Linked DNA regions of Bacillus pumilus. The main gene of each other region encodes a partner of the protein of the gene in region 2 in a complex. Links are inferred from orthologs where the notes say so. Each region holds a gene or a part of one and is shown on either strand. Other genes may lie near its edges. The genes, in order: mfd and uvrA.

Region 1 (4,368 bases), 3.0 Mb from region 2 along the record:
TGGGAGGATCACGTATGGCTTTGCATTATTACTGCCGGCATTGTGGTGTAAAGGTTGGCAGTCTAGATGAATCCGCTGTTCAAAGTGAAGCACTTGGATTTCATCACTTAACAAATGAGGAAAGAAACGATATGATTTCTTATAGGGAAAATGGTGATCTACATGTACAAACCATTTGTGAGGATTGCCAAGAGGCGCTCGAAAGAAATCCTGATTACCATCAGTATCATACCTTTATTCAATAAAAAGCTTTGGTGTAGATAATAGACCAAAGCGTTTTTCTGTTTTAAACAAGCAGGGAGGAGGAGCCAAATGAAAAATATACAATCATTTATCAAACAAAGTGATGATTTTCAGTCCATTTTTAATGGGCTAAAGGAAGGGTTAAAAGAACAGCTGCTCGCCGGACTATCAGGCTCCGTCAGATCTTTATTTACAGCCGCTATATCAGACGAACTTAAGCGGCCGATGTTTATTGTGACTCACAACTTGTATCAAGCGCAGAAGGTAACAGATGATCTTGCCAGTGTGATTTCAGATCGCTCGGTCCTTCTTTATCCTGTTAATGAACTCATTGCTTCAGAAATTGCCGTTGCCAGCCCTGAGCTCAGAGCACAGCGTCTAGATGTTCTGAACCGGCTGGCGAATGGAGAAAACCCCATTATCGTCACACCGGCTGCAGCGGTGCGCAGAATGCTTCCGCCAGTTGAGCTCTGGAAGGAGAGTCAGATCCATTTAAAGCTCGGTGAAGAAATTGATTTGGAGGCGTTTTCAAAACAACTTGTACAAATCGGTTATGACCGGACGTCGATGGTTGCTGCGCCCGGAGATTTTAGTGTGCGCGGAGGAATCATTGATATTTATTCGTTAACGGAAGATCATCCGATCCGTATTGAGCTGTTTGATACAGAAGTAGACTCGATTCGAACGTTCCACTCAGATACACAGCGTTCATTAGAAACACTTCAAGAGATTAAAATCGGTCCCGCAAAAGAGCTGATTGTGAGAGGTCCTGAACGAGTGAGAGCCATTGAACAGCTTGATCAAGGACTTGCGAAGAGCTTAAAGAAATTTAACTCAGACCAGCAAAAAGAACTGCTTCATCAACATATTTCTGCTGATCGAGAGAAGCTGCTAGAAGGTATCGTGACACAGGAAATGACGAAGTACCTGTCCTATTTCTATGAAAAGCCTGCTAGTTTGCTAGATTACACATCACAGGATACGATTATTATTTTAGATGAAATTAGCAGAATTCAGGAGATGGAAGAACAGCTTGAACAGGAAGAAGCTGATTGGACAATTAGCCTGCTTGAAGAAGGCAATATCCTTCATGATTTATCCCTTTCTTTCCCGTTCCAACAACTGATCAATCAGCAATCGCGGTCTATTCTGTACTACTCCTTGTTCCTGAGACATGTCCAGCAGACAAATCCGCAAAATATCGTCAATGTATCTAGTAAGCAAATGCAGAATTTCCACGGGCAGATGAATGTGCTTGCGAGTGAAATTGAACGCTACAAAAAACAACAATATACAGTTGTCTTCTTAGGTGCGGATGAAGAGCGGACAGATAAACTATCTTCTGTCTTACATGATTATGACATTGAAGCCGCTCTTGCCAAGCCGGACGCCGAGCTTGTAAGCGGACAGGTGTATATTTTACAAGGTGAGCTGCAAACAGGCTTTGAACTGCCGTTATCGAAAATTGCCGTGATCACAGAAGGCGAGCTCTTCAAGAAACGTGTGAAGAAGCAGGCACGTAAGCAAAAGCTGACCAATGCAGAGCGAATTAAGAGCTATTCAGAGCTTCAAGTCGGCGATTATGTGGTGCACATTAACCACGGGATCGGTAAGTATTTAGGAATTGAAACGCTTGAAATCGGCGGCATTCATAAAGATTATTTAAATATTCATTATCAAGGAAGCGACAAGCTTTATGTACCGGTTGAACAAATTGATCAGGTGCAGAAGTATGTCGGATCAGAAGGTAAAGAACCAAAGCTGTACAAACTAGGCGGCAGCGATTGGAAACGTGTGAAGAAAAAAGTGGAAACATCTGTACAGGACATCGCAGATGATCTCATTAAGCTGTATGCGGAACGTGAGGCAAGCAAAGGGTATGCCTTCTCGCCTGATCATGAGATGCAGCGCCAGTTTGAATCAGCGTTCCCTTACCAGGAAACAGATGATCAAATCCGTTCGATTCACGAAATCAAACAAGACATGGAGCGGGAGCGTCCAATGGACCGCCTGCTTTGTGGAGATGTGGGATATGGAAAAACAGAAGTGGCGATTCGAGCGGCCTTCAAAGCCATTGCTGACGGAAAACAGGTTGCTCTGCTTGTACCGACAACCATCTTAGCGCAGCAGCATTTTGACACGATTATGGACCGATTCCAAGACTACCCTGTCAAAATCGCTCAGCTGAGCCGTTTCCGTACAAGAAAAGAAACAACCGAAACGTTAAAAGGGCTGAAAAACGGAACGATTGATATGGTCATCGGCACACACCGTTTGCTTTCTAAAGATATTGTCTATAAAGACTTAGGTTTGTTGATCATTGACGAAGAGCAGCGTTTTGGTGTGACGCATAAAGAGAAAATTAAACAGATGAAAGCCAATATCGATGTACTGACATTAACGGCTACGCCAATTCCGCGTACGCTGCATATGTCTATGCTTGGCGTACGGGATTTATCGGTTATTGAGACACCGCCTGAAAACCGTTTCCCTGTTCAAACCTATGTGGTTGAGTACAATGGCGCTTTAGTCAGAGAAGCGATTGAGCGAGAACTAGCACGCGGCGGTCAAGTGTACTTTCTTTACAACCGTGTTGAAGATATTGAACGCAAAGCAGATGAAATCTCCATGCTAGTCCAAGACGCGAAAGTCAGCTATGCACATGGGAAAATGAGTGAGAACGAGCTGGAATCAGTGATGATCAATTTCCTTGAAGGTGAATCAGATGTATTGGTCAGTACCACCATCATTGAAACGGGAGTCGACATTCCAAATGTGAACACGCTCATCGTCCACGATGCGGATAAAATGGGGCTTTCTCAGCTGTACCAGCTAAGAGGACGAGTAGGACGTTCGAATCGTGTCGCATATGCTTATTTCACGTATCGAAAAGATAAAGTTCTGTCTGAAGTAGCAGAGAAGAGACTTCAAGCTATTAAAGAATTCACAGAGCTCGGATCAGGATTTAAAATTGCGATGCGTGATTTAACGATTCGAGGAGCAGGAAATTTACTTGGTGCACAGCAGCATGGATTCATTGATTCTGTTGGATTCGACCTCTATTCTCAAATGCTGAAAGAAGCCATTGAGGAAAGAAGAGGCGATACAACGGCTCAAGATAAATTCGAACCGGAAATCGATCTGCAAATCGATGCCTACATCCCGGACACTTACATTGCGGATGGGAAGCAAAAGATCGAGATGTATAAACAGTTCAGAGCGATTGGATCAATCGAAGAGCGAAAAGAGCTTCAAGATGAAATGATCGACCGATTTGGTGAATATCCGCAAGAAGTGGCGGACTTGTTCACGATTGCGACGATGAAAGTATACGCAGTGCAGGAACGTGTCGAACTGATCAAGATGGAGAAAGGCATTGTCAGGCTTACTCTTGAAGAGCAAGCAAGCAGTGAAATCGACGGTCAAAAATTATTTGCGCTCAGCAGTAAATATGGTCGTGATATAGGCTTGGGAATGGAAGGCAGCAAGCTGATTATTTCTGTTCAAACGAAAGGCAAGAAGACTGAGGAATGGCTTGAGATCGTTCTGAATATGCTTCGAGGCCTTCAAGAAGTGAAAAAAGAAACCATTCCATCTTCATAAAATTTTGTTTGTCTCTCGTGTATATTACATTTGATGTGACGGATACTAAACTCAGGGTCAAGTGGTGAATGTTGCATAAAGTGGACGCTTTTGTTCCATTCACCCAACACATCATCAAACGAAAGAGAGGCAGCAGTGAATGAAAGCAACTGGAATTGTACGCCGCATCGATGATCTAGGTAGAGTGGTTATTCCGAAGGAGATTCGCAGAACATTGCGCATCCGGGAAGGAGATCCGCTTGAGATTTTCGTCGACCGCGATGGAGAAGTGATTTTGAAGAAATATTCGCCGATTAGTGAGCTAGGAGACTTTGCGAAGGAATATGCTGATGCATTATTCGACAGTTTGGGTCATTCCATCCTGATCTGTGATCGAGATACGTATATTGCTGTATCCGGCAGTTCGAAAAAAGAGTACTTAAACAAATCCATCAGTGATTTACTTGAACGAACAATGGACCAGCGTAATTCTGTATTAGAAGAAAGCAAAAAAGAAATTCAACTTGTCGATGGTATTGATGA
Region 2 (3,795 bases):
AACGCAACTCAGTCATTTAATGCCAAAGGAAGATGCGCAATAAAAGAAAACCCCTCTTAACGAGGGGTTTCAGCGTGTAGGCAAACCCTCGCATTCTTTGTCAGGACTGCGCGCTGGTGCTCCCGAATGTCAAATTCGCTCCGCGCCAGTGCTCATCCTTCCTAGACTTCAAAGTTTTTCTATCACACTGAAAAGAAGACAAAGGGCTAAAATAAACATCATTTTAGCCCTTTGTCAACAATCTGAAACCCCTCTTAACGAGGGTTTTTTTATGATGAAGTTACACTTTCTGTTTCTTTGACCAACTGTTTCATTCGTTCACGGTCACGTTCTAAAATAGGCTTCAAGTATCGACCAGTGTAAGAAGCTTCTTCTTTTGCAATCTGCTCAGGAGTCCCAGATGCAATGATCGTTCCGCCGCCTGCACCGCCCTCTGGTCCGAGATCAACGAGGTAATCAGCAGCCTTGATAATATCAAGGTTATGCTCAATCACTAGTACCGTATCTCCGTTTTCGACCAAACGCTGAAGCACTTTTAATAAACGGGCAATATCATCCACATGCAGACCTGTTGTCGGCTCGTCTAAAATATAAAGAGACCTTCCGTTTGAACGGCGGTGAAGCTCAGATGCTAATTTCACACGCTGCGCCTCTCCCCCGGACAATGTCGTCGCAGGCTGTCCAAGTGTAATGTATCCTAGCCCAACATCAAAAATCGTTTGAAGCTTCCGCTTAATTTTCGGGATATTCTCGAAAAATTGGAGTGCGTCCTCCACAGTCATTTCAAGGACATCGGCAATGTTTTTCCCTTTATATGTGACCTCAAGTGTCTCGCGGTTATAACGTTTCCCGTGGCACACCTCACAAGGCACATACACATCAGGTAAAAAGTGCATTTCGATTTTAATAATGCCATCTCCACGACACGCCTCACAGCGTCCGCCTTTGACGTTAAAGCTGAATCTGCCTTTTTTATAGCCTCGTATCTTTGCTTCATTGGTTTGTGCAAACACATCCCGCACATCATCAAATACGCCTGTATACGTAGCTGGATTGGATCTCGGCGTACGGCCGATTGGAGATTGATCAATATCAATCACCTTATCTAAGTGATCCATTCCTTTGATCTCTTTGTGCTGTCCTGGCTTCGCCTTCGCTCTGTGCAGTTTTTGCGCAAGTGATTTTAATAGAATTTCATTCACAAGCGTACTTTTCCCTGAGCCGGACACACCGGTCACAGCTGTAAAGACGCCTAGAGGAAACTTCGCATTGACGTTTTTGAGGTTGTTTTCTTTTGCACCTTTGATCTCAATGTAGCGGCCGTCAGGCTTTCTTCTTTCGATCGGCAGCGGAATAAATTTCTCACCCGATAAATATTGTCCTGTTAAAGATTTCTTGTCCTTCATGACTTCTTCCGGCGTCCCAGCTGAAATCACTTCTCCTCCATGAACTCCTGCTCCAGGTCCAATATCAATCAAATAATCAGCGGCCAGCATCGTATCCTCATCATGCTCTACGACAATGAGGGTGTTCCCGATGTCACGCATGTTTTTCAATGTCCCGATCAACCGGTCATTATCACGCTGATGCAGACCAATGGATGGTTCATCTAATATATAAAGAACACCTGTCAGCCTTGACCCGATTTGAGTCGCCAGACGAATCCGCTGCGCCTCTCCGCCGGATAGTGTGCCCGCTGACCGGCTCAATGTGAGGTAATCTAATCCCACATTATTTAAGAAAGACAAGCGTTCTTTGATTTCACGTAAAATGAGCTGGGCAATCTGCAAATCTTTCTCAGACAACTCGATTTCACCATATAAATCAAGGGCATCAGAGACAGACAAATCAGTGATTTCTCCGATATGTTTTCCATTGATCAGAACCGCAAGCGTTTCTTTTTTCAGACGATATCCTTTACATGTCGGACATGGCTGATTAGCCATATATTTTTCCATTTGCTCACGAATATAATCAGAGCTGGTTTCCTTATAGCGTCTCTCAATGTTACGAAGAACGCCTTCAAATTCAATTTCATTTTCACGTACCTGACCAAAATCATTTTCATATTTAAAATAAATCCGTTCAGAGCCGCTGCCATATAAAATTATATCAAATAAATGCGACGGTATATCCTTCACTGGAATGTCCATGTCGATGCCGTAATGTGTACATACTGCCTCAAGAAGCTGAGGATAGTATTGTGAGCTTTGCGGCTCCCATGGGGCAATAGCATGCTGTCGTAACGTCAAATCCTTATTAGGGATGACGAGCTCAGGGTCAACTTCTAGTTTAGAGCCAAGCCCGTCACAGCTCGGGCAGGCACCGAAAGGACTATTAAATGAAAACATTCTCGGCTCAAGCTCACCAATAGAGAATCCGCAGTGCGGACAAGCATGATGTTCACTGAATAACAGCTCTTCTTGTCCAATCACGTCAATCATCACACGGCCTTCACCTAGTCGCAGCGCCGTTTCAAGGGAGTCAGACAGCCGAGCCGCAACGCCTTCCTTCACCACGATTCGGTCAATCACGACTTCAATGGAATGCTTCTTGTTCTTTTCAAGCTCGATCTCTTCTGACAGATCTTCCATCTCTCCGTCGACTCTTACTCGAACATAGCCCTGCTTTCGAATTTGATCAAGTACTTTGACATGTGTTCCTTTGCGACCAGATACAACCGGAGCAAGCACTTGCAATTTCGTTCTTTCTGGATATTCTAAAATACGATCTGTCATCTGCTCAATCGTTTGGGACGTAATTTCAATCCCATGTATCGGACAAATAGGTTTCCCGACTCGAGCATACAAGAGACGTAAATAATCATAGATTTCAGTAACGGTTCCAACCGTTGATCTAGGGTTCCGGCTCGTCGTCTTCTGGTCAATACTAATCGCCGGAGAAAGACCTTCAATGGCATCTACATCCGGTTTATCCATTTGACCGAGAAATTGGCGCGCATACGCTGAAAGAGATTCAACGTATCGGCGCTGACCCTCTGCATAAATGGTATCAAAGGCAAGAGACGATTTTCCTGAACCAGATAAACCCGTGATGACCACTAGCTGGTCACGCGGGATATTCACATCAATATTTTTAAGGTTGTGGGCTCTAGCACCTTTCACCTCTATTCGTTCCATAGCCATCAGGCAATCATCCTTCCGCTTTTAGCTCTAGCAATAGATCTCTTAATTCTGCTGCTTTTTCAAAATCAAGCGCTTTTGCTGCATCTTTCATTTCCATCTCGACCTTTTCGATCACTTTTTCTCGTTCTTTTTTGCTCATTTTTGACAGCTTTGGTGCTGCATTTGTTTCATATTCTTCCGATTCCTCATGTATCTTTGTTGCCTTAATGGCATCTCTGATTTTCTTATGGATGGTTTGCGGAGTAATCCCAAATTTCTCATTATACGCCTCTTGCTGCTCTCGTCTGCGCTTCGTTTCTTGAATCGCAATATCCATTGATTTGGTCATTTTATCTGCATACATAATGACCCGGCCTTCTGAATTTCTCGCTGCACGGCCAATCGTCTGGATGAGGGATCTTTCAGAGCGTAAAAAGCCTTCTTTATCCGCATCTAAAATCGTCACGAGCGACACCTCTGGAATATCCAGTCCTTCACGAAGAAGGTTGATTCCCACAAGCACATCATATTTTCCGAGACGTAAATCTCGAATAATCTCAATCCGCTCAAGGGTTTTAATTTCTGAATGCAGATAATTGACCTTGATTCCGATCTCTTTTAAGTAATCTGTGAGATCCTCAGACATTTTCTTCGTCAGCGTAGTCACGAG

The links.
Region 1: the proteins of uvrA (region 2) and mfd are in contact, whole or in part, in a crystal structure (PDB 4DFC), measured with the Escherichia coli proteins. The link is inferred for Bacillus pumilus from one-to-one orthologs.

The regions. Positions count from the first base shown.
Region 1 is NZ_CP046128.1:62,495-66,862, forward strand. Bases 1-4,046 are described here. They hold mfd (transcription-repair coupling factor), read left to right. Parts: upstream 1-312; coding sequence 313-3,846; downstream 3,847-4,046. Other genes in these bases: GKC25_RS00340 (anti-sigma-F factor Fin family protein), read left to right, coding at 15-245; spoVT (stage V sporulation protein T), read left to right, coding at 3,986-4,046. Also shown: more of spoVT, read left to right, coding at 4,047-4,368. UniProt on the Escherichia coli protein: Couples transcription and DNA repair by recognizing RNA polymerase (RNAP) stalled at DNA lesions. Mediates ATP-dependent release of RNAP and its truncated transcript from the DNA, and recruitment of nucleotide excision repair machinery to the damaged site.
Region 2 is NZ_CP046128.1:3,041,798-3,045,592, forward strand. What follows is about bases 70-3,542. They hold uvrA (excinuclease ABC subunit UvrA), read right to left. Parts: upstream 3,147-3,542; coding sequence 270-3,146; downstream 70-269. Other genes in these bases: uvrB (excinuclease ABC subunit UvrB), read right to left, coding at 3,154-3,542. Also shown: GKC25_RS15595 (hypothetical protein), read left to right, coding at 1-43; more of uvrB, read right to left, coding at 3,543-3,795. UniProt on the Escherichia coli protein: The UvrABC repair system catalyzes the recognition and processing of DNA lesions. UvrA is an ATPase and a DNA-binding protein. A damage recognition complex composed of 2 UvrA and 2 UvrB subunits scans DNA for abnormalities.